DNA from 3 places in the Vreelandella hamiltonii genome. Region 3 is predicted to be linked to each of the others. Evidence: predicted binding sites of a transcription regulator. Region 3 holds the regulator's gene; each other region holds the start of a gene.
What was found. The regulator PhoB, encoded in region 3, activates phosphate uptake and scavenging genes when phosphate is short. The targets are predictions, from matches to a motif close to TGTCATANNNNTGTCANA.
Positions count from the first base shown of each region.

Region 1 (9,669 bases), on a different contig from region 3:
TAGCGGCGTGGCTTGGGTGGGTGAAGTCGGCGCATACGGCCAGGGCGATGCGTGTGCCGTTAACGTTTATCAGGTCGCTCTCACAGCCGGGGGCACAGTAAATATCTTCCCCTTCGTGAAGGTGCTGTTTTAGGTAGAAGGTATGTTCGCCGTTGGGAAAGCAGATCACCGCTGCGATGTGGGGTTTGCCGTTAGGGTTGTGCAGTGGGCAGCCTGCTATTACTACCGTGTTATTGGCGACGGCAGCGGCGGTGAGGACGGCAAAGGTGGCATCGTCGCGGGGCATGGCCAGTTGGCTGAGTAGCGCCAGCTCGTAACCGGTGAGCGAGAGTTCGGGAAAGGCCACCACGTTGGCCCCCAGCGCGGCGGCGCGTTCTATGCAAGTTAGGTGCATTTGTAGGTTGTCGTCTACCGCTGCTTTGCTAACCGCCAGTTGGGCGAGTGCAATGGTGATGGGGGCTGGTTTGGTGGTTGTCATTTTTTGCTTCGCTGGCTGGGTGCTGGAAGGGTCGCGGGCTAAAGCCACCTCCCACCGTGCCTTTATCGGTTTTTTGCCATACAAGGTAAATACCGCTTATCGGCCAAAAACAAAAGCAGCTTGGGGATGGTTGACCCGACGATATCACCCCGCAGTCGCGAGGCGATATTAGCAGCCTGGATATTAGCGTACGCTTGGCTAAACGAATGCAGTTTCCTGAAAGCTTCCACGTGCAGTCACACCCGCATGCCATGCCAGAAGCCGCGGATACTCTTCTTTCCAGTTCACCTCTGGCAGCCTGAATGCCAAATAATCCAGCGCGACCGCAATGGCGATTTCGCCCAGGTTAACGTTTGAGGCCTGCTGTTTTTCGCCAAGCTCATTGTTCAGCTGTTTAAGCAGCCGCTGAATGGCTCGCGAACGGCGCTGACCCAGCTCGCTCTCGTCAATCTCGTTGCCATAATGCTTTCTGGCAATCACGGTCGTGAACGCGGCATCCATCAGGTTTTGGCCCAGCCCGGCTAGGTGCAGCACATCCCCCCGGCTGGCTGCTGGCAGCATTGGCGGGTTGGGGCTAACGCTATCCAGGTAAACGGCAATCAGCATTGATTCGCTAAGCGTGGTGCCCTCCTCCGTTACCAGCGCGGGAATACGCCCGGCGGGGTTGGCCTTTAAGAGTTCGGCATCGTCTGCCCAAGGGTCGCACCACTTCAGCGTCACGGTGTCCGCCAGGCCTTTTTCCAGTAATACGATGCGCACAAGGCGAGCATAGGGCGAGGTTGCGTTTAAGTAGAGTTCCATTATTGACTCCTGTAGTGCTTTGTAGGTTGTTGGGCAGAAGGATCCGTGTGGCGCTGCTGTAAGCCACGGCTAAGCAGCACCAGCAAAAAGCCAGCGACGAGGATAAGGCCGCTGATGGCAAACAGTGGCGCGTAGCTGCCCCAAGTGCCATAAAGCGCCGACATGGCATAGCCTGCTACTGCCTGGGCGGCAGCAAAAGCGGCGGTGGCTTGCCCCCAGAGTTTCTTGTGGGCGGCTGGCCCTACCAGCTCAGCAAGGCGGCCAGAGGTGAGGGCCACAATGCCGGGGATCATAGCCCCTACCATAAACGAGGAAACCGACTGGCTGAGCAGTGCAAGCGAGAACACCGGCAGTAAGACGGCGGCGGCCTTTGCCGCAAAGGCGATCATCAAGCCCCCCTGCCAACCCACTCGATGCGCCAGTGCGCCTATCATGAACGGCCCACACAGGGCGCCCAACCCGAAGATACCCCACTGCAATGAAGCTGCTTGATTGCCCAGGGCGTTTTCCCTGGCGAGATAGTCCACCCAGAACACGGTATGCGGCACAAAGCCAATCGCATCCAGGGCGTAAGCGCCCACCACCAACATAACGATTATCTTTACACCCGCACCCCGTATGGGACTATTCCCCCTTGGGCTAGCCGTGATCGGTGAGGCCAAGTGCGCTATTCCCCAGTCGCACAAAAGGCCAGCGGCAATACACAGCAGCCCAAGCGTGCCCCAGGTGACGGAGAGGCTTAACCCTAGGAGTAACGGTACGATGAAAGCCGAAAGCAGTGCACCAAAGCCAATACCGGTAAATACCATGGCGCCGACACGCGTTCGCCTTTCAGGGGGCGTGGCTGCCAGCGCCAGCGAGGGTCCAACGACCATCAAGATGGCCCCGGCAATCCCCGAGACCAACCGCCAGAAGAAGAACCATAGAAAACCACCCGCCCCGGCGCAGAGCACAAAGCTGAGCGCGATACCCGCGAAGCTTGCGGCCATCACCATGCGAGGAGAAAAGCGCTCACTCAGCGAGTGGGCGGCGAGTGCGCCGATAAAATATCCCAGCAGGTTGGCGGCCCCCAGGTAAGCGCCTTGGCTCGCGGTGAACCAACCCTCTTGAATGATCGCAGGCAATAGCGGCGTATAGGCGAAGCGTGCGATGCCAATCGCCGCCAGGGTAGCCATTATGCCTGTCATCAGCGCGGGCAGATCGTGGGTAGTGAGTGTTCGCTTCATCACGCCAATTCCTTTTTGTGCCACCCTTTGGTGGGGTCGTCAGCACGTTGGTACATCGCCAGACTACGCGCGAGGAATTATTTCTAGAAACGATTAGTTTTGATAGCTACTATCTTGTTTATAGATAACCTGACAGGGAGACGGCGCGTGCAACTTAAATCGCTGCGACTGCTCGTGGCCGTGGCCGACACCGGCAGCTTTGGTGCGGCGGCCAAGCAGCTGCACACGGTGCAATCCAATGTGACCACCCACATTAAAAAGCTCGAGGAGGAGTTAGGCGTACAGCTGATTCACCGTGCGGGGCGGGTTCGCCCTACCAGTGCCGGGTTGGCGCTGGTGGAGTACGCCGAGCGCATGCTGTCGGCCCACGATGAAGCGGTGTCGCTGTTCAAAGGCCAGGAGAAGGCGTGTGGGCGGCTGCGCATCGGCGCCATGGAGACCACGACGGCGTTGCGCCTTCCGCCGATACTAGCGGCGTACCACGCAGCGCAGCCTGACGTTGATATCCAGATCAAGACCGGGCCTACGGCTGAGTTGGTCGAGTTGTTGCTTAACGGGCAGGTGGACTGTGTTTTCGTGGCCGGTCGGCTCGAGCATGGCCGCTACCACTCGCTCAAAGCGTTTAGCGAGCAGCTTGTATTAGTCGGCTCTGCGCCGATGACGAAGATGCCCTCTTCACAAGCGCTGCTGACATCTGCCTTCTTGGCGTTTCGCCAGGGATGCAGCTACCGCCAGCGTATCGAGCTGCTGCTGGCCTCCCAGGGTGTCAATGCAGGTCGGATCTTCGAGTTTGGTTCACTGGACGCAATGCTTGGCTGCGTTGCTGCCGGAATGGGTTACACGGTGCTCCCCCGTGGCACGGTTGAAGCCCACCAGCACCGGTTCGGGATTCACACGCTGGCACTGCCCGCGTCCATCGCCAATATAGATACCTATTTTGTCGCCCCCGAACCAGAAACCTGGACACCCGCCCTGGCAAGCTTCGCTGAGACGTTGCGTGATGCGGTGGTGGAGGATGAACTTCAGTTGACTGCGTCGTGAATGGGGTAGCGACAATACGCTATAGCGTTGCTGTCCAAAACACATTCATTCAGGCAAGCCGTATTTCTTGCGAATATCCGCCACACTCGTAATGTTACCCGCTTGGCTATTTGCCATGCCCTTTTCGATGGTCTCCCGGATGTAGATCTCATGCATAAGGTCTTCCCAGGTGGCATTCACAGGAATGTTGCTCAATTAGCTTGTGCGCGTCATCTTTGCTCATCGTGGCTGACATGGTGACTACCTTTTTTAGGTACGTAGAAAATACTTTTATAGGTTACCTTGGGTTACCGTGAATGTTGCGGTTTATGCCATTTTCTGCAAATACATCGCGTGTCCTTTTAAATATTTTTGATTGCCTCCGCTATCTGCTTGAGCCTGGGCCCAGGAATCCAACTCACGGCTTAAATACTTAATACCTATAACTGCCACTATCCCAACAAATGCTACTGATGCCTACTGGCTCCTGCAGGCCTTCTTCACAAAATGGGCCGTCACCATCATGTCGCCGACGCCGTCGACCTTGCAGTCCAGTTGGTGATTCTTGCTATCCAAGAGCCGCTTGATAACCGCTTTGGTGCCCACCTTGAGTACCAATGAGCTGCCTTTGACCTTGAGGTCTTTGATCATCGTTACCTTGTCGCCTTCCGCTAACAGGGTGCCGTGGGCATCTTTTACCGTCACGGTCTCTTCTGCCTCAGCCTCAGAAGGGTTCCATTCGTGAGCGCATTCGGGGCAGATGAACAGGCTTTGATCCTGATAGACGAATTCGGATTGGCAATGGGGGCAAGGTGGGCACGACATGAATGATGACTTCTGTGGTTTGGTTTAGGCTGCTTATGATACTGAGCCTGTATACCCTTGGCGAATGCCTTCACGCCTGCCCAAGAAAGGAGAACCAGGATGAACAAACGTGACCTGGAAGCAACCTACCGTGATTACATCACCTGCCTCAATAATCAAGACTGGACGAACCTTGACCAGTTCGTGCATGACGATGTCCACCACAACGGCAGGCGCCTAGGGCTTGATGGTTATCGCGCCATGCTGGAAGCCGATTACGAGCAGATACCGGATCTTCACTTTAACATTGAGCTTTTGGCCGTTGATTCACCCCATGTCGCGTGCAGGTTGCGATTCGATGTCACACCCAAAGGTAGCTTCCTTGGCCTTGCGGTGGATGGCAAAAACGTGACGTTTTGCGAAAACGCGTTCTACCTGTTTAGCGATGGCAAGATTAGGGAGGTCTGGTCGGTCATTGATAAAGCCGCGATTGAGGCTCAGCTTGGTTAAACGTTGTGGTTATCTCCATTAACAAACGAATAGAGCAGAATATCGGATCGGTACGCCCAGCCTTGGTGGGCCTCGTTTTGTGACGATATTGGTCTAGAGAAGCGTTATCTGAGCCGTTTGACTGGCTACCTGCGCTCCTTGGATAGTCATTAACTTATCACCTGAACGACACAGCTTTGTCACTTAGGCGGGCTACCGTTGCATTGTAAGTCACAATAAAGTGAGCTTATACATTGCAGAAGGTGATCCAATGGAGCCTATTCAATCCTCTGACTTAATGCTCCGCATCGAGAAAATGGGGGTGACATATCCTGGGAATGTCCTCGCACTCCGCCCCACCACCGTCGATTTCCACAAAGGGGAGTTTACGGTACTACTCGGCCTTTCCGGTGCGGGTAAATCGACGTTACTGCGTTCTCTCAACCACTTGGTGCGGCCCAGCACTGGCAAAGTGATCTCGGCCGAGCTAGGTGCGCTCGAAACCCGGTCTACGGTACGCCGCCATCGGTGCAAAACCGCCATGGTTTTCCAGCACCATCAGCTCATTGAACGCCATACGGCGCTCCAGAATGTGCTGACCGGTCGGCTTGCTTACCACAGCACCTGGCGCAGTTTGTTTCCGCTACCCAGGCAGGAACAGGCGCTTGCTCTGCACTGCCTGGACCGCGTAGGCATGGCCGAGAAAGCGCTTACCCGGGTCGATCAACTCTCCGGCGGGCAGCAACAGCGGGTGGGCATTGCGCGTGCCTTGGCGCAGCAGCCCGCCATGATATTGGCGGACGAGCCAGTGGCCAGCCTTGACCCGGCAACCTCTGAGCGAGTGCTAACGCTACTGCGAGATATATGCCGTGAGGATGGTATTACCGCCATTATTTCACTGCACCAGCTGGAGTATGCCCAGCGGTTTGCTGACCGCATTATCGGGTTAGCGAATGCCCAAATCGTTTTCGATGCGGCCCCCTCACAGTTACAGCAACGCCACCTGAACGAGATCTACCACGGCACGCGCGGAGCTGTGACCGACGCCGCTGAGACCACCGAACCCAACCCTCAAACCACCACTCCCTCCCCGATAAAACTGGAGATTGCCCAATGAAACCGCTATTCAGCTTTTTCTTTGCCATCTGTCTTATGTTTGGAATCGCCATGCCGGCCTTGGCGGCGGACCCTGATCCAAATCCGGATCTATTAAAAGTCGCGCTACTCCCCGATGAAAACGCTTCTGAACTGATCAAACGCAACCAGCCATTGAAAGAGTATCTTGAAAGTACCCTTGGGAAAGAAATTGAGTTAATCGTCACCACGGATTACTCCTCCATGATCGAAGCCATGCGCTTTGGTCGCATCGACCTCGCCTACTTCGGCCCGCTCTCCTATGTGATGGCAAGAAGCAAAAGTGAGATCGAACCCTTTGCCGCCATGATTGTGGATGGCAAGCCCACCTATCGCTCCATCATTATTGCCAATGTCGATTCCGGCGTTGAGTCCTATGCGGATATCGAAGGCATGAAAATGGCCTATGGCGACCGTGCCTCTACGTCAAGCCACCTGATTCCCAAAACCGTGCTGCTTGAATCGGCGGGGCTGGAAGCAGGCGAGGACTATGAAGCCCATTTCGTTGGCTCCCATGATGCCGTGGCGGTGAACGTGGCCAATGGTAATGCGGATGCAGGCGGGCTATCGGAAGTGATCTTTGAGCACGTAATGGACCGCGGCCTGATAGACCGCAACCAGGTTAGGGTGTTGGGTCACAGCGGGGAGTACCCTCAGTACCCTTGGGCGATGCGTTCCAACCTGGACCCTGAACTCAAGCAGCAGATCCAGGATGCCTTCATCAGCATCGATGATGAAGAGATTCTGGACAACCTAAAAGCCGAAGGTTTCGCCGTTATCACGGACGCCGATTACGATGTGATTCGGGAAATGGGTAGTCTGCTCAACCTCGACTTCGGCAAGATGTAAGGGGGCATGATGAATCCGTCCAAAACAGTGCCGCCACCCCTTTCATCGCTTTCTCCTGACGCCGTGTTGGACGAACACGCCCGCGGCTGGCGGAGCAAGCTCTTCCAAGCGGGCTTGGTGCTGGCAGTGGTTCTTCTGGCGAGTTGGTATGTAGATCTGCTGGATTTTCGCACCCTGGCCAACGGGGTGCCTGCCATCGCTACCCTAATGGGAGAATCCCTACCGCCCGACTTTACCAACGCCATGGATTGGATAGCGCCGCTGGTCGATACCCTTGCCATGAGCATTGCCGGCACGGCGATAGCGGTCACTGCTTCCGTACCCCTGGCGTTCCTGGCCGCTCGCAATACCTCGCCCCACCCCGTGGTATTCCACGTAACCCGCACGCTGCTGAACGCTCTTCGCTCGGTGCCCGAGCTGATTATGGGCATTATTTTCGTTGCTGCCGTGGGGTTTGGCGCCTTACCGGGCGTGCTCGCGCTCGGCCTTCATTCTATCGGCATGGTGGGTAAATTCTTTGCCGAAGCGATCGAGCATGTCGACCCAGCCCCGGTAGAGGCCGCCAATGCCGCTGGCGCGACGCGATTACAGGTTCATTGGCACGCGGTGCTCCCGCAGGTGCTTCCGCAGTTTGCTGATGTCTCTATCTACCGCTGGGAATACAATTTCCGCGCCTCTACGGTGATGGGCATGGTGGGGGCTGGCGGGATCGGCTTCGAGCTAATGGGCTCTTTACGCGTCATGCAGTACCAGGAAGTCAGCGCCATCCTGATTGTCATACTCGTTATGGTGACGATGGTGGATAGCCTTAGCGGCCATCTTCGTAAGAAATTCAAGTAAGGAAATCAAATGAAACCAAGGGTTTTCATTACCCACCGGGTACACAACAGTGTGTTGGAAAGGCTGGAACAACACTGTGAAGTGATCACCAACCAGTCAGCCACTACCTTGACCGCCGCCGAGGTAAAGGCCCGCGCGGCAACCGCAGACGCCATGATGGTGTTTATGCCGGACCAGGTCAGCGAGGAATTTCTAGCGGGCTGTCCCAAGCTGAAAGTTATTGGTGCCGCCCTGAAGGGATACGATAATTTTGATGTGGAGGCCTGTACGCGTCATGGCGTTTGGCTGACCTTCGTGCCGGATCTGCTGACGGTGCCAACGGCTGAGCTAACCATCGGGCTAACCATTAGCCTAATCCGCCATGTCCGAGCGGCCGATGAGTACGTTCGTTCCGGCCAGTTCAAGGGATGGCAGCCCACGTTTTATGGGCTGGGGGTTGCCGGCGCGACCGTGGGTATCGTCGGCATGGGTCCCATCGGCCAGGCAGTGGCAACACGGCTCCAGGGGTGGGGCGCGAGCTTGCTGTATTCTCAGCCAGACGCCTTGCCCGCTGCTGAGGAGGCCGCGCTAGGCGTGGCGCGCAAGTCGCTTGAAGAGCTGCTCGGGCAAGCCGACATTGTCATTTTGGCCCTGCCGCTCAATAAACAAACCCTGCATACCATGAACACTGCGCGCTTGGCCCTGATGCAACCAGGCGCTTTTTTGATCAACCCATGCCGGGGTTCTGTAGTGCAGGAAGCTGCCGTTTTGGAAGCATTGGAGTCAGGGCAGTTAGGCGGCTACGCAGCGGATGTTTTTGAAATGGAAGATTGGGCTCGAGAGGATCGCCCGCAAGAGATTTGCCCCACCTTGCGAGCACATCCCAACACGCTATTTACGGCACACATTGGCTCTGCCGTCCAGGATGTGCGGCTGATGATTGAACAGCGTGCTGCCGACAACATTCTTCAAGCGTTACAAGGAGAATGCCCTCAGGATGCGGCTAATTCGCCCACTATCACTGAGACAACTCCATGCTGAACTTGGTCTGGCTGAAAAGTTTTACCACACTGGTTCAGCACCGACGTTTTCAGGCCGCCGCCCAAGCTCTCGGTATCGCACAACCCACGCTTTCACAGCACATTCAAAAGCTCGAAGAACAGCTAGGTGCCCTGTTGATACGCCGCAGTAAAACGGGTTGCGAGCCCACCAAAGCAGCCCTGGCGCTTATGCCGCTTGCGCTTAGTATGTTGCAACTGGACGAGCGTGCTCGAGAAGTCGTTAGCGGTACGCGTTTACGCGTAGGGGCAAGTTCCAACATCGGTATTTACATGCTCCAGCCCTACGTGAGCACGTTCAAGAACATTCCGGCGGTACCTGAGCTGGATCTTGTGATTGATAACAATCCTAACATTGCTAGACAACTGACTAGCGGCGAGCTGGATATAGCGGTGATGGAGTGGTGGCACCCGAAATCTGGCTTCCAGGCAATGGATTGGCGACAGGAGCCCGTGGTGTTAATTACTTCACCCGATCACCCCTGTGCGGAATGGCATGAAATAGACCGGAAAACCCTCGCAGGAATGAGCCTGCTGGGCGGTGAACCCGGAACAGGTACGGGCCGGTTGCTGGCGAGTTTCTTCGGCGAAAGAGGGCCGTTCCCGAAGGTTTCAATGCAACTGGGCAGTACCGAAGCGGTTAAACAGGCTGTCAAAGCAGGCCTGGGCGTATCACTGGTGCTGGCGGCTTGCGTCGAAGCGGAGATCCGAGCGGGCACTTTGTGTGCTATCCCGGTCAGTGATGCCGGGCTGGCCAAGAACCTGAGCGTCATCTGCCCGGAGACGCTTGCACGGCAACCACCAGTCTCCACTTTCGTTAGTCATATCTGTCAGTGAGAAGGGAGGGACTAGTGATGACTGCGGTGCACGCGGGATGCTAGAAGAATACACTTTTAGAGTGTGTCGCCTTTAAACGGCCCCCGCGTGCCCTTTCCAACCCGCTTTCGAACCAACGCCGCCGTGCGCTTAAGGTGCGTGTTGTTGGCTCACT
Region 1 is NZ_BMXO01000004.1:100,479-110,147, forward strand. It holds gene IE061_RS06245 (carbon-nitrogen hydrolase family protein) at 1-478, opposite strand, end outside; gene IE061_RS06250 (glutathione S-transferase family protein) at 677-1,279, opposite strand; gene IE061_RS06255 (YbfB/YjiJ family MFS transporter) at 1,279-2,505, opposite strand; gene IE061_RS06260 (LysR family transcriptional regulator) at 2,653-3,546, shown strand; gene IE061_RS06270 (zinc ribbon domain-containing protein YjdM) at 4,003-4,350, opposite strand; gene IE061_RS06275 (ester cyclase) at 4,450-4,839, shown strand; gene phnC (phosphonate ABC transporter ATP-binding protein) at 5,090-5,935, shown strand; gene phnD (phosphate/phosphite/phosphonate ABC transporter substrate-binding protein) at 5,932-6,801, shown strand; gene phnE (phosphonate ABC transporter, permease protein PhnE) at 6,811-7,641, shown strand; gene IE061_RS06295 (phosphonate dehydrogenase) at 7,651-8,661, shown strand; gene IE061_RS06300 (LysR family transcriptional regulator) at 8,655-9,515, shown strand; gene IE061_RS06305 (haloacid dehalogenase type II) at 9,665-9,669, opposite strand, start outside.
Region 1: a site for PhoB is predicted at 4,984-5,001, ahead of phnC (phosphonate ABC transporter ATP-binding protein). Genes of this name have one in related genera too.

Region 2 (9,669 bases), on a different contig from region 3:
CTGAACTCCTCTGTAGAGGGGCGTTCGTCTTCACGCAGGCTTTCATCCGGCTGATCTTCTTCACGGGTGGGCTTGACCACGCCTCTGCGTGCCGCGATGTTGATCATCACCGTGCCGATCAACACCCCCGAAACGATGCCGACGGTGGCCAGGCCCAGCGCCAGGTCGGCGCCTTCCTCAAAGCCGAGGTCGGCGAAGGTGTCGGCCATGCCTGCGGCGGTGCCGTGCCCGCCTTCGAAACCGATTTCAATCAGTGCCCCCACCATGGGGTTCATGTTGAACATGGGAACCAGTACCAGCAAAGCAAGGCTGAGACCTACCACATACTGGCCCCACGCCATGGTCTGGCCCACCACGACCTGCGGCCCTGCACGTAACCAGATGGTGCGCAGCCCAGGGATGGCCTTGCCGATGAACAGGGCAGCAAAGACGACGTTGATCAGCAGTCCGGGCAGCGCCGACCAGCTTTCCTGGACGTAAGCGGGGAACAACCCGGGGCTTTCTTCGAACAGTGTGGGCATGAAGCGCCCGATGACATCGGGACCAAGCAGCAGCAGGAGCAGCCCGCCAATCACCGAACTGGGAAGAAACAGGCGGCGCAGCCAGGGTAGCCAAAGGCGCAGCGCATTGCTGACCAGCAGCACTAGCGCAATGAGCACCAGCGCGATAAACAGTTCACCTACGGTCATGGTCATCTCATCGCTCCTTGATGATCCGAAAAGGGTAATGAGATAAACGTAGTGCCAATCAAATGAAAGCGCTATGGCATTCAGGCGTCGAACAGCGCCTAGCCCATCCAGTAAAGGCTCAGTAACGCAAACCCGTAGCCCATGGCAGCACCGGCCAACACGTCACTGGCATAGTGCAGGCCCAGGCCTACTCTTGAAATCGCGATGATCAAGGCAAGCGGTAACACGATTGGTAGCAGCCAGGGCGTGTGGCTGGCCACCAGGACGCTGAACATCACGGCATGCATGGTATGACCACTGGGAAAACTGTAGCGGTCTCGGGCGGGTTCGCCGCAGTGGACGCCCCCTAGATAGGTGATGAAAGGGCGTTCGCGGCACAGCCGAGTTTTCACCAGCTTGTAGACCAGGATCGCCAGCAGCGCGATCAGTGAGTATTGCCACATGCGCCATAGGCCGTCCGTTTGCAGCCACGGCTGAGCTGCAATCAGCAGCACCCAGACGGGCCAATCACCCAGTTTGCTGGCCGTCTGGAGCGTCAGACGCCAGGGGCGGTAGAGCGAGAGATGCGTCACGCGCTGGCAAAAGCGCCACTCCCACAGGTCAAGACGATCGAATACGACAAGCGGGCGAGCTCGCATGGCGGGCCTCCTGGGCATGGTGCAGGTAACGTAGAAATTGCTCGGCAATGCCCGACCAGCTCTGTTCCAGTGCGCGCAGGCGGGCGACTCTTCCTAGTCGTGCGTAATCGGCAGGGTGCTGGCACAGCGTGACCGCTGCGTGTTGAAAGCCCAGCGCATCGTCGGTCGCCACGGTGATGCCGTTATGACCACTGTGAATCAGTTCTGCGCTGGCTGCGTGGCGAAACGCCACGACTGCCAGGCCGCTGACCATGGCTTCGGTCACTACGTTGCCCCAGGTTTCGGACAGCGAGGGAAACACGAACATGTCGGCGCTGGCGTAGTGGCGGGCCAGCGAAAGCTTGTCCACAAATCCGGTGAAGTGGGCTTCTGGCAAGGCTTTTTGCAGCTGGCTGCGGGCTGGGCCGTCGCCCACGATGACCTGCGCCATATCTGGGCGAGCGCTGCGCATGGCTTGCAGCGTTTCCTGCAGGAGCGAAAGGTTCTTTTCGGGTGCCAGGCGCCCCACGTACAGGGCCACCGGTTGATGCTCGCTGACCCCCCACTGCTGACGCAGCGCGAGGTCGCGGTGGGCAGGGGAGAAGCGCTCGCCGTCGATGCCCCGGGAAAGCACCTGCACGTCTTTGATGCCATCCTGGCGCAGCGCCACGGCTTGCTGCTGGGTAGGCACCAGGGTGAGGGCGCAGCCATTGTGGAAATAGCGCAAATAGCGTCGTGTCGCTTTGGCCAGCCAGGCAACACCATAATCTTGGCAGTAGTGGTCGAAGTTGGTATGCCAACCGGCCACCAGCGGCAGGTCCAGGCGCTGGGCTGCCTGGCGGGCTGCCCAGCCCAGCGGGCCCTGGGTCGCCAGATACACGGCATCCGGGCGGTATTGCTGCCAAAAGCGCTGAAGCTTCCCGGGGCGGGCAAAGCCTACCTGAACGTCGGTATAGTTAGGCAGCGCAAACCGCTTGACCTGAAGTTCCTGAGTAGCGCACGCGGCGCTTCCGGGTTGACGCGGCGCCGGGCGTATCACGTCCACTGTGATACCCAGCAACAGCAGTTCACGACACAGCCGGTTCAGCGTGTGCGCGACGCCGTTGATTTCCGGTGACCATGTTTCGCTGACGATACAGAGTCGCATGAGCGATTCGTCCCTTTATCACGTTTAGCGCCATGGTGAGGCCCAACAGTGACACCGAGGCGACAGCCAGGTGAACAAGCGATGACACGCAATGTGCCCTGTCTTGTGCCGCAGGAAGCAAGTATCGTTACATATACCAGGAAAGTGACTTGACCCTGACGAAAGGAACCCAGTCCATGACCTCACGACACTTTGTTACTCCATGCGCCATTGCGGGTGCACTCATGATCTCGTCATCGGCCGTGATGGCCGACGAGACCTTTACCCTGACGATCTATCACACCAACGACCTGCATGGCCGCACGGATGCCTACCCGGCCCTGGTGGCCACCTTGAACGAGGCCCGGGAGACCTATGGCGAGGGGTTGCTGCTGGATGCGGGGGATATCTTCTCCGGGACGCTCTACTTCAACGAATTTCAGGGCCAGGACGCGCTGACCTTCATGAATCTGATGGGCTACGACGCGTTCGTGCCGGGAAATCATGAGTTCGACCTGGGTGACCCTGAGACCGGTCATCAGGCGTTGGCGGCGTTCTTTGCAGGGGCAGACTTCCCCATTCTGGGCGCCAACCTGGACTTTTCGGCGTCTCCCGAGTTTGCCGAGCGCCTCGGGGAGAGCATCACGGCCGACCCCCAGGCGGGGTATCTCTATGACGGCATGATCCTCGAACATCAGGGGGAGCGTATCGGGATCTTCGGATTGAGCACCCAGGATAGCGACGCCATCTCCAGCCCGGGCCAGGTCACCATTGGTGAGTATCGTCAGGCGGCCGAAGCGATGGTCGAGGCGCTCGAAGCGCAGGGAGTCAACAAGATCATCGCGCTCACGCATCTGGGCTACGACAGCGACCCCCGCGTCGGTAACGACCTGCTGCTGGCAGAGCAGGTCGAGGGGATCGACGTCATCATCGGGGGGCATAGCCATACGCGGGTCGCCCCGCCTGCGCTGCTGACCGAGCACTGGCCAGCGCCCACCGTGGTAGGGCAGGCGGGTGAGTATGGCCAGCATCTGGGGGTCATGCAGGTGATCTTCGATGCCGATGGCGTGGTCCAGGAGGTCAGCGGTGAGCTGCTGGCCACCGACGAGCGCACGCCGGATGCGGCTGCGCTGGAGCTTTTAGCACCGTATACCGAGGCCATCGAAGCACTGCGTGACGAACAGGTAGGTGCGAAGGCGATTCTGGCGCTGCCCAACCCTCGTCATGGCCAGGGTGATGCGCTGAGCGTACGCGCCAACGAAACGGCGCTGGGCAACCTGATTGCCGACGGTCAGCTCCATGCAGCGCGCAAGGTGGTACCGGACACCCTCATGGCGCTACAGAACAGCGGCGGTATTCGTGAAGCGCTGCCCCAGGGGGATATCACCGTGGGTGACCTGATCGCCGTGCAGCCGTTCGGTAACCGTTTGACGCTGCTGGAAGTCACTGGTGCCGAGCTGCTGGAAACCTTCGAAATTGCGCTGACCAATGCGCCGGACGAAAGCGGTGGCTTCCTGCAGGTGTCCGAAGGCACGCGGCTCACCTACGACAGCCGTCAGCCCGCAGGCGAGCGTCTCATCAGCCTGGAGGTGAACCGCGAAGGTGCCATGCAGGCGATCGATCCGGACAAGACCTATACCGTGGCCACCAACAACTTCACGGCGGCGGGTGGCGATGGTCACACGGCACTGGGGGCGGCCCACGACGATGGGCGCCATACCATCGTGGGGCACACCGATTGGGAGATGTTGCGTGATCATGTGGTGTCTCGTGGCGAGGTGTTCTATCAGCCCGAGGGTCGCATTGTGGATATTGCCCAGGACGAATAGTCACTTCATCGCCCTGGGCAAGCGGCAGGCTCAGCCGGTGCGCTGCCCGGTGGTGGCATTGAACGGGTGCAGAGCACCGGCGGTGACGTACAGATTGAGCGTCTCGCCCTCCTGAACGGGGGGCTGGCCTGCGGTCTTCAGTACCGTAGGCTGTTGGCGGTCGGCCAGATGCACGTAGAGGTGGCTTTCGGCCCCGGCTGCTTCGTACAGCATCAGCGTGGCTCGTAGCGCGATATGCGGCTCGGCAGGCGGTGTCAGCAGCATGTCATCCGGGCGAATACCCAGGGTGTCCGTGCCTTCCGGCAGCTGGCTCAGTATCCCTTCATGATCCTGGGGGGCCAGATACGCCAACGGCAGGATGTTCATGGCAGGGGAGCCGATGAACTGGGCCACGAACAGCGTGGCAGGGCGCGTGTAAATCTCCATGGGCGTGCCTACCTGCTCGATATTGCCTGCGTTCAGCACCACCAGGCGGTCGCCCAGGGTCATCGCTTCGAGCTGGTCGTGGGTGACGTACAGGCTGGTGGTCTTCAGGCGACGCTGCAGCTGCTTGATCTCGACGCGCATCTGCACCCGCAGCTTGGCATCCAGGTTGGAGAGCGGCTCGTCGAACAGGAAGGCCGAGGGCTCGCGTACCAGCGCGCGTCCCATGGCCACGCGCTGGCGCTGGCCACCTGAAAGCTTGCGCGGTTTGCGCGCCAGGTACTCCTCGATTTCCAGCATTTTGGCGGCGGCGCGCACGCGCTGGTCGATGTCATGCTTCTTGAAACCGCGGTTCTTCAAGCCGTAGGCCAGGTTGTTGTAGACCGTCATGTGAGGGTAGAGCGCATAGTTCTGGAACACCATGGCGATGTCCCGTTCGGCTGGCTCCAGCCGATTGACCACCCGCTCGCCGATCTTCAACGTGCCTTCGGTAATGGTTTCCAGCCCGGCCACCATGCGCAGCAGGGTCGATTTACCGCAGCCGGAAGGCCCCACCAGAACCACGAATTCACCATCTTCGATGTGCAGGTCGATGCCTTTGACGGCTGCCACGTTACCGGCGTAGGTTTTCTTCAGCCCTTCCAGGGTAATGCTGGCCATGGTTACTTCTCCGTCTCGGTCAGGCCTTTCACGAACAGGCGTTGCATAAACAGGATCACCAGCACCGGCGGCAGGGCCGCCATCACGACGGCCGCCATGATCAAGTGCCATTGGGGATTTTCATCGGAGGTCATGCGCTGAATGCCCATCACGATGGTGTAGTAATCCGGGTTGGTGGTGATCAGCAGCGGCCACAGGTACTGGTTCCAGCCGTAGATGAACATGATCACGAACAGCGCCGCGATATTGGTGATCGAGAGCGGCATCAGAATGTCCTTGAAGAACTTCAGCGGCCCCGCGCCGTCCACCCTGGCGGCTTCCAGCATCTCTTCAGGGATGGTCATGAAGAACTGGCGAAAGAGAAAGGTAGCGGTGGCCGAAGCAATCAGCGGAATCGACAGCCCGGCAAAACTGTTGAGCATCTTCAGGTCGGCCACCACCTGGAAGGTGGGGATGATGCGCACCTCCACCGGCAGCATCAAGGTGATGAAGATCAGCCAGAAGAACAGCATCCGAAAGCGGAAACGGAAATAGACGATGGCAAACGCGGACAGCAGCGAGATGGACAGTTTGCCCAGCGTAATGGCCATGGCCATCACGAAGCTGTTCCACAGCATGGTGCCTGCCGGTGGCGCGCCCGCGTTGGAAACGCCGGACTGCCACATGCGCGTGTAGTTTTCCAGGCCGTGGCTGCCGGGCAGCATGGGCAGCGTGCCGCGCAGCAAGTCGCCGGGGGCCTGGGTCGAGGCCACCAGCGCCACGTACACCGGAAATACCACCACGGCAACGCCCAGGATCAGCGTCAGATGGGCCAGGAGGTTGGCCCAGGGGCGGTTTTCAACCATAACGAAACTCCTCACAATCCGCCTGGATCAGTAGTTGACCCGGCGCTCGATGAAGCGGAACTGAACGATGGTCAGGGCGATCACGATGGCCATCAGAATGACCGACTGCGCCGCCGAAGAGCCCAGGTTCAAGCCTACGAAGCCATCGGCATACACCTTGTACACCAGGGTGTTGGTGGCCTGTGCGGGGCCGCCCTGGGTCGTGGCGTGGATAATGCCGAAGGTATCGAACATCGCGTACACCACGTTGACCACCATCAGGAAAAACGTGGTGGGGGAAAGGAGTGGAAAGACGATGGTCCAGAAGCGCTTCATGGGGCTGGCCCCGTCGATGGCGGCGGCTTCGATCAACGACTGCGGGATGGACTGCAAGCCCGCTAGAAAAAACAGAAAGTTGTAGGAAATCTGCTTCCAGGCGGCGGCAAAGATCACCAGCAGCATGGCGTCGCTTCCCGACGTGCGGTGGTTCCAGCGGTAGCCCACCATGTCGAGCATGTAAGGCACGATGCCGATGGAAGGATTGAAAATGAACCACCACAGCACCCCGGCAATGGCGGGCGCAATGGCATAAGGCCATACCAGCAGGGTGGTGTAGGCGCTGCGCGAACGGATCATGCGATTCACCGTGCAGGCCAGCAGCAGCGCCACCGACATGGAGAGCAGCGTGGTGCCGATGGCAAAGGTGGCCGTGACCGAAAGCGCATTGAGGTAGTTGCCATCGCTGAACAGGCGAGTGAAGTTCTCCAGGCCGACGAAGGTCGTGCGCAGGCCGAAGGCATCTTCGCGCAGCAGCGATTGATACAGCGCCTTGCCCGCCGGCCAGATGAAAAAGATCAGCGTAATGACGATTTGCGGGGCCAGCAGCGCATAAGGCAGAAAGCGCCCCGGAAAGGTCATGCGTTTGGTTTGCATAAGCAGGTTTCCGCGAGAACGGGTAGCACGTAAGGCGAGGGGTACGCGGGTCGAGGAGTACCGATGCCGAGCGATACTTGAAACGACTTCGCCGCCTGGCGTTAGTCAGGCGGCGAAGCGAGTGCTTACTTACTGATTGGCGGACTGGAAGTCACGCAGCAGGCGGTTACCCCGCTCAACGGCTGCATCGGCAGCGGCCTGACCAGATTTGTTGCCGGTCATGACGGCTTCCATCTCTTCGGAAATGATGTCGCGAATCTGCACGAAGTTGCCGAAGCGCAGGCCCTTGGAGTTTTCGGTGGGCTCGTTCAGCGTCATCTGCTTGAGCGAGATATCTGCGCCTGGGTTCTCGTCGTAATAGCCCTGCTCGGTGCTCAAGTCCCATGCCGCCTGAGTGATCGGCAGGTAGCCGGTTTGCTGGTGCCACTTGGCCTGCACTTCGGGCTCTGAAAGGTACTCGAAGAAGGCAGCAACGGCCTCGTACTCTTCATCGCTATGGCCTTGCAGTGCCCACAGCGTGGCACCCCCGATAATCGAGTTCTGCGGCGCGCCGTCGACATCGGCATAGTAGGGCTGCATGCCGAAGCCTACTTCGAAGTCGGCGTTGGCTGCCACATCTGCCCGTGAGGCCGATGAGCCGAAGAAGATCGCGCACTCCTGGGAGTAGAACATGGGTTCGGCATCAGGGCCTGAGCCGGGGCCGCCCCATTTGTAGGCACCCGCGTCCTGCCAGGCTTTCAGGTTGTCCCAGTGGCGGGCCACCAGGTCGTTATTGAAGTTCAGCTCGGTTTCCAGGCCACCAAAGCCGTTCTCCAGAGTGCCCAGCGGCGAGTTGTGCATGGCGGAGAAGTTCTCCAGCATCACCCAGCTTGGCCATGAAGAGGTGAAGCCACAGCGTGCGGCACCCGACTCGGTGATCTGGGTGGCCTGTTCGGCCAGTTCTTCCCAGGTCTGTGGCGGCTGTTCCGGGTCCAGGCCAGCGGCTTCGAACACATCCCGGTTGTAGTACATGATGGGCGTCGAGGAGTTGAACGGGAACGACAGCATGTTGCCGTTGGTGTCCGTGTAGTAGCCCACCACGGCGGGCAGGAAGGCATCCGGGTCGAAGGCACGGCCGTGGGCTTCCATCAGCTCGTAGACTGGGTAGATCGCACCGTCGGCATTCATCATGGTGCCGGTACCGACTTCGAATACTTGCAGGATGTGGGGCTGTTCGCCTGCACGGAAGGCCGCGATCGCGCCAGTCATCGTTTCGGTGTAGTTGCCCCGATAGCTGGGGGTGACGCGGTAATCGTCCTGGGAAGCATTGAAGTCTTCGGTCATCTCTTCCAGCAGGTTACCGAGCTGACCTCCCATGGCGTGCCACCACTGAATGTTGGTCGTGGCCTGGGCCGACAGGCTGAAAGTGGCCGTCGCCACACCGAGGGCAAGAGCATGCAACGTGAAACGAGACATAACGACTCCTTGTAGGTCATGCGCAGTACGTTTGTTGAATTTTTTGGGTGCACTGCACAGTAGAAAGTGTAGATGACGCTTTCATGAACGCACGGTGAAGTTGTCGTGACGGTCAGCATTTCCAAATGCCCATGGCGGTGCTAGGGTGGCCAAAAGCCTGCACAGCGAGAGCACTATGAGCGATGTCACCACGCTACTGACCAGACTGGTCGCCTTCGATACCACCTCCAGCGCGTCCAATCTGGCCCTGATCGAATTTGTCGAAGCGTACCTGACCAAGGCTGGCGTCGCTTCCGAGCGGGTGATGAGCCCCTGTGGCACCAAAGCCAACCTGATTGCGCGCATCGGCCCTGATGCGCCCGGCGGGGTGATGCTTTCCGGGCATACGGATGTGGTGCCCGTCGTAGGGCAGCCGTGGAGCAGCGACCCGTTCACCCTGCGTGATGGGGGCGATGGTCGGTTGTATGGGCGAGGTACCTGCGACATGAAAGGCTTCATCGCCTGCGCGCTGGCCATGGTGCCCGAGTGGGTCAAGGCGCCTTTGCAGCAGCCGGTCTACCTGGGCTTTTCCTATGACGAAGAGATCGGCTGTGTGGGTGCGCCGAGCCTGATCAAGCGCTTTTATGAGCACTACTCCACCACGGCACGGGTCATCGTCGGCGAGCCGACCAGCATGCAGCCAGTGGTTGCCCAGAAAGGCGCTACCAACCTGCGCACTACCGTAGTGGGGCGCGAGGCCCACAGCAGCCAGGTGAACCAGGGCACCTCGGCGATTCATGTGGCGGCCAGGCTGGTCACTTTCATCGAGGACACCATGGCCACGCTGATCGAAGAAGGACGCGTGGACGAGGCGTTCAACGTGCCGCATACCAGCCTGCACGTGGGCAAGATCAAGGGGGGCACGGCCATCAACATCATGGCGCGGGAGTGCCAGTTCGAGTGGGAGATACGCCACCTGCCCACGGAAACCTTCGAAGAGGTGTATGCCCGCTTCAGCGACTACTGCGCCACGCTGAGTGAGGCCCTGGCGGCCCAGGGGAAAACCGTCGACATCACCACAGAGCCCTTGAACGTGACGGTGCCCGGGTTGGCAAACCGTGACAACCAGCAGGT
Region 2 is NZ_BMXO01000006.1:86,380-96,048, reverse strand. It holds gene IE061_RS08210 (sodium/glutamate symporter) at 1-695, opposite strand, end outside; gene IE061_RS08205 (phosphatase PAP2 family protein) at 788-1,327, opposite strand; gene IE061_RS08200 (glycosyltransferase family 4 protein) at 1,290-2,453, opposite strand; gene IE061_RS08195 (bifunctional metallophosphatase/5'-nucleotidase) at 2,630-4,261, shown strand; gene IE061_RS08190 (sn-glycerol-3-phosphate import ATP-binding protein UgpC) at 4,292-5,344, opposite strand; gene ugpE (sn-glycerol-3-phosphate ABC transporter permease UgpE) at 5,347-6,189, opposite strand; gene ugpA (sn-glycerol-3-phosphate ABC transporter permease UgpA) at 6,217-7,101, opposite strand; gene ugpB (sn-glycerol-3-phosphate ABC transporter substrate-binding protein UgpB) at 7,231-8,556, opposite strand; gene argE (acetylornithine deacetylase) at 8,732-9,669, shown strand, end outside.
Region 2: a site for PhoB is predicted at 2,501-2,518, ahead of IE061_RS08195 (bifunctional metallophosphatase/5'-nucleotidase). Genes of this name have one in related genera too.

Region 3 (9,669 bases):
GGCGCCAGCGGCTGCCGCTGTCGTCGGCGGCACTGTGGCTGATACCGTGGCTCGCCTGCATGACCGCCCTAGCCCTGTGGGCGGCATCGCTCGCCGAAACCCACTGGCTGGGGGGCGACTTGCGTCTGTGGCTGGAGCAGCGCCACGGCATCGACTACGCCACTCGCAACGCCCTGATCGTCGGCATCGCCATGGGCTTTGCGATTATTCCCAGCATCTACTCGCTGGCCGATGACGCCCTGGCCGACGTGCCATCCACCTTGATGGAGGGCGCCCAGGCGTTGGGCGCCAGCCGCTGGCAAGCGCTGTGGAAAGTCGCCCTGCCCACCGCAGGCCCTGGCGTGTTTTCGGCGGTGATGATTGGCGCAGGCCGCGCCGTGGGCGAAACCATGATCGTGCTGATGGCCAGCGGCAACACCGCACTGTTCAGCGCCAGCCCCTTTGAGGGGCTACGTTCACTGTCGGCGTCGATTGCCATCGAGCTGCCGGAGGCCTCCCCCGGCGGCATGACCTATCACCTGCTGATTCTGGCGGCGCTGGCGCTGTTCATCTTCACCTTCTCGGTCAATACGCTGGCCGAAGTCGTGCGCCAGCGCCTGCGTCGGCGTTACCAGCGGCTGGGAGGTGCACGCTGATGGGCTGGCGAGCGCTGAGCTTTCGCCTGAACACGGCGGGCAACCGGCTGTGGCCCTGGCTGTGTGCGGGTAGCGTGGCCCTTTCGCTGCTCATGCTCGGCGCTTTGCTGGTACTGCTGACCACCAAAGGGTTAGGTCACTTCTGGCCCGCCGAGCTGGAGGAGGTCACCCTGCACAGCGGCGAAACGGTGATCGGCCAGCCGGTGCGCGAGGTGCCGCTACCCCATGCCCAGGGCATGGAGCGGCTCTATTTTACCGGCAACCGCGACCTCACGGGTGCCAGCTGGCGCTGGCTGGCCGTCGATCAAATTGCCCAGATCACTAAACCCGCTGAGCTGATACGCCTGGAGCGCACCCCCTGGGGCGACTTTCTTGGCCGCCTGGATGCCGTCGAAAGCGAAGGCCAGCGGCTTGAAGGGCAGGCGGCCATGGAGTTCGTGCGCCAAGCCCTGATGCTGCCGCCAAACCAGCGCCCCGACGCCCAGCTGTTGCTGGAAGCCAATGGCAGGGTACAGCCTCAGCCGCTGGCGGGGATCACCCGCCTGCAAACCCCCAACGCCATGGCCTGGCACCAAAAGGTGGCGGCCTGGGGCGGGCGCGTGTGGCAGTTCCTCAGTGAGGGGCCGCGCGCGGCCAATACCGGGGGCGGCGTATGGCCGGCCATTTTCGGTACGCTGCTGATGGTGATTCTCATGTCCGTGATCGTCACCCCCTTTGGCGTGTTGGCGGCCATCTACCTCAACGAAATTGCCCACCAGAACCGCCTGACCCATCTGGTGCGTATCGGGGTCCGTAACCTCGCTGGCGTGCCCTCCATCGTATATGGCGTATTTGGGCTGGGAGTTTTCGTGTACGGCATCGGCGGCTCCATCGACAGCTGGTTCTTCGAAGACGAACTGCCATCACCGACCTTTGGTACCGGCGGGCTGCTGTGGGCATCGCTGACCCTGGCACTGCTGACCCTGCCGGTGGTGATCGTGGCTACGGAAGAGGGCCTGGCACGCATTCCCGATGCCCAACGTGAAGGGGCCGTGGCGCTGGGGGCAACCCGCCTGGAGATGCTCACGCGCATCGTGCTGCCCATGGCCATGCCCGCCATGCTGACCGGGGTGATTCTGGCCGTGGCGCGGGCCGCTGGCGAAGTGGCCCCGTTGATGCTGGTGGGCGTCGCCAAGCTGGCTCCGCAAATGCCCCTGGACGGCGAGTTTCCCTACCTGCACCTCGAACGCAAGTTCATGCACCTCGGCTATCATCTATTTGATACAGCGTTTCACGGTGAAGACGTACAGGCCGCGATCCCCCTGGTGTTTGCCACCGCGCTCCTGCTGGTACTGATTGTGCTGGTGCTTAATCTAACTGCCATATTTCTGCGTCATTATCTGAGGCGTCAACGAGGAAACGAATGCTAGCGCTATCGTCCGCCAACACTGCTCAACCGCCGGTGACGCGCTTCTCAGCCGACGCCCGGTGCCTGAGCATCCACCAGTTCAACCTCGCTTATGCGGGGAAACCGGCGTTGCGTGACCTGACGCTCGACGTACCTCGTCACCGAGTGACCGCGTTCATCGGCCCCTCGGGCTGCGGAAAGTCCACGCTGCTACGGGCAATCAATCGGCTTCACGATTTGAACGAGTCCGTGACCCACGATGGCCATATCTACCTGGAAGAGCAGGACATTCATGCGCCACGCATGAACGTGACCGAACTCAGACGGCGGGTAGGGATGGTGTTTCAGACGCCCAACCCGTTCCCGATGTCGATCTACGAAAACGTGGCCTTTGGCCTGCGCCTGCAAGGGCGCCTGCCCAAACGCAAACGCGACGATATCATCGAGTGGGCGCTGACATCGGCCGCTCTGTGGGATGAGGTCAAGGACCGCCTGCACCGTTCGGCCTGGCAGCTCTCCGGCGGGCAACAGCAGCGCCTGGTAATTGCCCGGACGTTGGCCGTTCAGCCGGATGTCCTGCTGCTGGACGAGCCCGCCTCGGCCCTCGACCCGATTTCGACCCTCAAGATCGAGGAGTTGATACGCAACCTGAAGTCCCAGCTCACCCTGGTGCTGGTGACTCACAATATGCAGCAGGCCGCGCGGGTTTCCGACTACACGGCCTTTTTGCACAACGGTGAACTGATCGAGTATGGGCCCACGGATCAAGTGTTCACCAACCCGCGTCTACAACGCACCGAAAATTACATTACCGGCCGCATGACCTAGGCCCCATCGACGATACGTCAGGAGTGCTCAATGGATATCACGAGCGAGACACACAGCCAACACATCTCTCGCCAGTTCAACCAGGAGCTGGAAGAGCTGAAGACCCACCTGATGGCCATGGGCGGTCTGGTGGAAAAGCAGGTGCAGGATGCGGTGCATGCTCTGCTGGAGGGCGACAGCCGCCTGGCGGAAAAAGTGCGCGACAATGACCGTCAGGTCAACGACCTGCAGCTGCAAATCGACGACGAATGCACCCGGGTGCTGGCTCGCCGTCAGCCGGCGGCATCGGACCTGCGGCTAGTGCTCGCGGTCATCCGTGCTACATCGGACCTGGAGCGAATCGGCGACGAAGCCAGCAAGATTGCCCGCAATGCGCTGTTGTTAAGTGAAAACAGCGGTGGCATTCGCGGTCTGGTAGAAGTTCGCCATATCAGCGAGCACGTGCGCAAGATGCTGCGTGACGCCTTGACCGCCTTCGCCCGCTTCGATACCGAGCTGGCCATGCAGGTCGTTCGCGAAGACGAATCGGTAGACGACGAATACGGCAGCGCCATGCGCTCACTGATGACCTTCATGATGGAAGACTCGCGCTCCATCAGTTCGGTGCTGAGCATCATGTGGGTACTGCGCGCCCTGGAACGGGTGGGCGACCACGCCAACAACCTGGCGGAATACGTGGTGTACCTGGTGAAAGGCCTGGATATTCGCCACAGCGATCCCAGTACCCTGGAACAGAAGGTCATGAAAAAATCTTGACCTGCCCGCCAAACCCTCCTGCAATACGCCCAGATAATCATCTGGGCGTTTTTTAGGGAGTCATGTCGCGTGAATGCACTCAACGCGTTGGGCCAAGGCACCCGCCTGGTGTATCAGCCCGGGCTAAGGCGCTATGTCTTTCTACCCATTCTGGTCAATCTGCTCGTATATACGGGTATGGTTTACGTGCTCTTCACACGCTTTTCGGGCTGGCTGGAGAGCAGCATGGCCATGGTGCCTGGCTGGCTGGAGTGGTTGTCGTGGCTGATCTGGCCGCTATTCTTCATCAGCTTGCTGGTGGTGATCTTTTTTAGCTTCACCCTGGTGACTCACCTGATCGCAGCGCCTTTCTATGGGTTTCTGGCGGCTCAGGTAGAGCGCCAGGCCACCGGGCGCGAACCGCTGGATGACCGAGGGCTGGCCAAAACGGCGCTGGACGCCGTGGGTCGAGAGCTGGTCAAGCTGAGCTATATCCTGCCGCGCATGGCCGTATTGTTCCTGTTCAGCTGGATTCCCGGCTTGAACGTCTTGGCGCCTCCCTTATGGGCGCTCTTTTCTGCCTGGGTCATGGCCATTACCTATCTGGATTACCCGATGGATAACAACAAAGTGTCGTTCAAGGAGATGCGCAGCAGGCTTTCACGGCGCTGGTGGCCGAGCATGACATATGGCGGGCTGGTCATGCTCATCACCTGGATCCCCTTGGCCAACCTGTTCCTGATTCCAGGCGCCGTCGCAGGCGCAGTCCTCATGTGGGACCGCCACTATCGTGGCACACCGGACACGCGGGATAGGGCGGCAGGCTCGGCGCTCTGAATCAGAGCCATTCATCACAGGGCCGCCCATATAGCAGGCACAAAAAATTAGACCCCGCTAGGCGGGGTCTCGACCACTCTTACTTATGAACGATACTGACTGCTGGCTTCCTCTCCGTTTGCGGGACTCCAACCCTGGAATTTACCCTGACCAGTGTCTTGACCGTTTTCTGACTCATCCTTGAATCGGTGAGCATCCTTGCTATGGGACATCCTTGCCCTCAGTTTGCTCACTCCTAAGCGTAAGAGTTTTTTTCAGCTTTGCAAAGAATTGTTACGTTTAGCTGCCGCTATTTTCTTCTACCACATCTTCCGGAGTGTACTCGGCACCGCCGCTCATGTTGGTAGACTCTGGCTCATCTACTACATCAGGACCTTGTGTGCCGTGATCGGTGGTCAGGTCTTCTGTGTCGTAACTACCGGGCTCAGCCGTACCAGACTGTGTGTTCATGGGCTCATCTTCGACGGTTACATCCTGATTCTGGTCGATGGATGAGTGATCCGTGGTGTCTGCAAATGCCAGTGGGCTTGCCATCAGGCCAAAAGAAACACCTAAAATACCAGCTTTCTTGAGTAGTTCCTTGGACATCATATTCCGCCTCCTCGATCGCTGTTGATACCGCATAGTTAAGGAAGAGTGACTTCATGTCTTACCAGTTCCTGCGGTAATCTTCCTTGCCTTGAATATTGCATACGTTGTGCCACGGATGCCAAAAAATAAAAAAATTATTTATTATCAATAATTTAAAAAAAAAGAATGGTATAAAGCATGGGCTCAGGGGGTCATGACCACGCCTTTGAGTGGTTAAAAATGACACATGAGTGAGGTGTGACCAGAGTTCTATGCCAATATGGCACACTTATACAGGTGTTATGCAAAAGAGAGGGGGATTCAGTGAAGTCGAGCCTTCAAGCAGGCCCGGTAACGCGTCTGGCAGGAAACACACAGCGAAAGGCAGCTCCCTCGCCCGGGTGTGACTCTACGTTGAGCTGTGCCTCGTGGCGCAGCAGCACGTGCTTCACGATGGCCAGGCCCAGACCCGTCCCTCCTGTTGCCGTACTGCGCCCTTTATCCACTCGATAGAAGCGCTCGGTCAGGCGGGGGATATGCACCGGATCAATGCCATCGCCATCGTCCTCGACCTCGATACACCCGTTGCCGTTGGCGGCCACCGACCAGCGCAGCGTGATCTGGCTGCCTTCCGGGGTATAGCGCACGGCATTGAAGGCTAGATTGGAAATGGCGCTGCGCAGCTCCTGCTCGCTGCCGATCAAGCCAGCGTCGCTCTCTAGAATGACCTGCACACTGTGCTGCTGCCTCGAGAGCGCCAGAGCGTCTCGGCGAATGCTGTCGAGCATGGGGCCTACGGCCAGCGTCTGGTGATCGTCGCCGCCCTGGTCGATTTCCAGCCGTGACAGCAGCAGCAGGTCATTGACCAGGTTCTGCATCCGCCGCGTCTGCTCCTCCATCTGTACAATTCCTTTACCCAAGCGGGGAGGCAGCAGCTCCTTGAGGTCGCCGTAGGTTTCCAGGTAGCCCGACAGCACGGTCAGCGGAGTGCGCAGTTCATGGGAGACGTTGGCGACGAAGTCACGCCGCATCTGCTCCAGGCGGTGCAGACGCGTAATATCACGGGCCATGACCAGCCGCTCGTCATCACCGTACAGAGTGATCTGATACTGGAGGATGCGCCGCTCGTCGATCGGCGAGGTCAGCGTCAGCGGCTCGCTGTAATCGCGGGCATTGAAGTAACTGATGAAGCGAGGATCGCGCAGCAGGTTGGTGATGTGCTGGCCACGATCGTGGGCGGTTTGCAGCCCCAGCATGTCGGTGGCCGCGCTGTTCCACCACTCCAGGTCGCCGTGGCGGTCCAGCATCACCACGCTATCGCGCATGGCTTCGGAGGACTCCTGGATTCTCGCCAGCGTCGCCCGTAAACGACTTTGGGTAATGCGCTGGCTTTTCTGGTAGCGATAGAGGCGGTCGAACAGCTCCCCCCACATGCCCTTGGCCGCCGGGGGCTCATCGTGGGGGTGAAGCGTCAGCCAAAGGAAGAGCGCTCGAAACTGGCGCAGATGATAGACCAGACAAAACAGCAGCCCCGCCGCCAGCCCGGCGCCAGGGTAATCCACCAGCCATCCCAGGCAGAGGCCCAACAGGGCCAGCCAGATGATGCGCCAGATCTCACGGCTCCACAGGCGCACGCTTACACTCGCGCAGAGAACCGGTACCCAGTACCGCGCACCGTTTGAATCAGATTTTGATGAGGCTCGCCCAGCGCTTTACGAAGACGACGAATATGCACGTCCACCGTGCGCTCTTCCACGTAGACGTTGCCACCCCATACCTGGTCAAGCAATTGGCTGCGCGTGTAGGCGCGCTCCTGATGGGTCATGAAAAACTGCAGCAGACGATACTCGGTAGGCCCCATTTCCAGCGCCTTGCCATGGGCGCTGACCCGGTGGCTCACCGGGTCCAACAGCAGACCATTGATTTCGATGGGGTCTTCCACGCCACGCGGCGTGGCACGGCGCAGCACGGCCTTCAGGCGGGCCACCAGCTCACGGGGGGAAAAGGGCTTGGTGATATAGTCGTCGGCACCCGCTTCCAGGCCCTGGATCTTGTTGTCCTCTTCGCCCTTGGCCGTCAGCATGATGATCGGCAGCTCGGCGGTGGCTTCTTCGCGCTTCAGCCGACGGGCCAACTCGATGCCGCTGGTGCCCGGCATCATCCAGTCCAGCAGCAGCAAGTCAGGCTGGTGGTCGACGACCATGGCGTGGGCATCCTGGGCGTTGTCCGCTTCAAGCACGCGATAGTCAGCCATTTCCAGCGCCACGGCGATCATTTCGCGGATCGGCGCCTCATCATCGACGATCAGTACGGTCTTGGCGGTCATTCCAGGGCCTCACGGTGCTCTATTCAGGAAAGTTCAATGACATGCGTGTGACGATAACACCATGACTTGATGACAGTTCCATGACACCCAGTCAATTTAGCCCGCTACCGGCCACCAGCTCAAGGCAATACCTGCAAAGACCAGCAGACCCGACCAGTGGTTGTTCAGGAAGGCCTGAAAACAGCGGTCTCGATCGCGCCCGACGATCAGCCACTGCTGGTACGCGAACGTCGCCGCCATGCCCAGCAACCCCAGCCAGAAAAAGCCCCCTAGCCCAACGCGCAGCGCGACCCAGCTCAGCAGGGCCAGCACGCTTGCCTGCAGCACTCCGATGATCAGCCGGTCAGCACGGCCAAACAGCACGGCGGTCGACTTGATACCGATTTTCAGATCATCGTCACGGTCGACCATGGCGTACTGGGTATCGTAGGCAACGGTCCACAGCAGGTTGGCACTGAACAGCAGCCAGGCTTCCAAAGGCACGTGGCCCAATACCGCGCCAAACGCCATGGGAATGGCCCAGGAAAAGGCCGCGCCCAGCACCACCTGCGGGAAGTGGGTGTAGCGCTTCATGAACGGATACACGAAAGCCAGCAGCACGCCGCCCACCGACAGCAGCACGGTGAACCAGTTAGTCAGCAGCACCAAAATGAAGGCAGCGGCGACCAGCGCCACGAACAGCAGCTGGGCTTCGGTTTCGCTGATGCGTCCCGTGGCCATGGGGCGCTGGCGAGTACGCTTGACGTGGCCATCCACATGGCGGTCGGCATAGTCGTTCACCACGCAGCCCGCAGCACGCATCACGTAGACACCGGCAATGAAGATGATCAGCACGGAGCGACCCGGCACCCCTTCTGCAGCCACCCACAGCGCCCAGAGCGTCGGCCACATGAGCAGCCAGGTACCAATGGGCCGATCCAGGCGCATCAGCTGAAGAAAGTCTGCCAGCCGGGCCCAACCCGTTGGCCGCAATAGAGAACGGTCCATGCTCATGCTTACCTCGTGAAAGAAACTCCAGAATAGCCTAGCGCGAGGGCAGGCTCAGCGCATCGGCCATGGTCGATAAAAAATACTCTTGAACCAGCAGCGACAACCCCGCGTGCTGAAAGACCGAGCGACGCCCCCACTGGCTACGCCCCTTGGCGGGGGCACCCCACGCCGTGAAGCGCGGGAGCGACACCGTGGCCTGCAACGGCCCGCGCACCAGGTCCGGCTGCTGAAACAACCAGCTGCCCAGCGAACGCTCGCCCAAGGCCCCCAGGCCTTTGCCCTGCAGCTGCTCCAGCGGTGCCACCGATCGCGCCACCACCCAGGGGGTGCCGTCGATGCACAGCGCCACCTCGCGTAGCCAGGCATGGCGACGTGGAGCGATTCCCAGCGCCATGGCTTCGTCCTGAAACGGCAGGCCAATGGTCTGACGCAGCAGGCGTACGCGGAACTGGCTCGGCGCTCCGGCCGCCATCAGGCGCGCCGTCAGGGAGTCGGTCGAGGCCACCCATTGCCACCAGGCCGCACTCATGGCAGGCCGCGCAGCGGCAACCGGCCGCCAGTGGGGGGGTAGCGAAAACGCAGGGCGTGGCAACTCAACGAGCGTCACCTGAGCCTCCAGAGCAGTCAATTGGAAAGAAGGCTAGTGTAACATGATGGCTTGGCAGGCTTTTGTTCCTTACCCCCGGATAACGATATGCCCGATTCACACTTCAGCGAATCCCCACATGCCGAGCTGATCATTGTCGGCACTGGCATGGCCGGTATTGGCCTGGCGCGAGCGCTGCGCCACCAGGGAGATTCTCGCACCATCGCGCTGGTTAGCGCCGACCGTGGCGAAGAGTACAGCAAACCGCTGCTGTCCACGGGCTTCGCCAAGCGGTTGAGCCCCGAAAAGCTGGCGCAGCGCAGCGCAGAAGCGCTCGCCGACGAACTGAATGCCCAGCTCATGGCCCACACGCAAGTCGTCGAACTGGCGTTGGAACACCAGATGCTGCGCCTGGACAACGGCACCCTGCTCCGCTACGAGCACCTGGTGCTCGCCACCGGCGCGGCCCCGCGCACGCCATTCCAGATACCCAGTGCGCTGAAAGGGCGCTGTTTCACGGTCAACGACCTGGATGACTACCGCCGCCTGTATGCAGCGCTCGCCCAGCCAAGCCGAGTGGCGATCATTGGCGCGGGCCTGGTGGGCTGCGAATTCGCCAACGACCTCCATGCGGGCGGCCACCACGTCACCCTGGTGGCGCCAGAGAGCACCCCGCTGCCGCGCCTGCTGCCCGAGCCGCTGGGCCATGCCTTGGCCGAAACCTTTCGAACGGCAGGCATGCAACTGGCACTGGGGCGCACGCTGGACAGCCTAT
Region 3 is NZ_BMXO01000005.1:187,191-196,859, forward strand. It holds gene IE061_RS07705 (ABC transporter permease subunit) at 1-635, shown strand, start outside; gene pstA (phosphate ABC transporter permease PstA) at 635-2,044, shown strand; gene pstB (phosphate ABC transporter ATP-binding protein PstB) at 2,038-2,850, shown strand; gene phoU (phosphate signaling complex protein PhoU) at 2,881-3,606, shown strand; gene cysZ (sulfate transporter CysZ) at 3,676-4,422, shown strand; gene IE061_RS07730 (hypothetical protein) at 4,702-5,013, opposite strand; gene phoR (phosphate regulon sensor histidine kinase PhoR) at 5,331-6,626, opposite strand; gene phoB (phosphate regulon transcriptional regulator PhoB) at 6,629-7,318, opposite strand; gene ubiA (4-hydroxybenzoate octaprenyltransferase) at 7,415-8,305, opposite strand; gene IE061_RS07750 (chorismate--pyruvate lyase family protein) at 8,343-8,915, opposite strand; gene IE061_RS07755 (NAD(P)/FAD-dependent oxidoreductase) at 9,003-9,669, shown strand, end outside.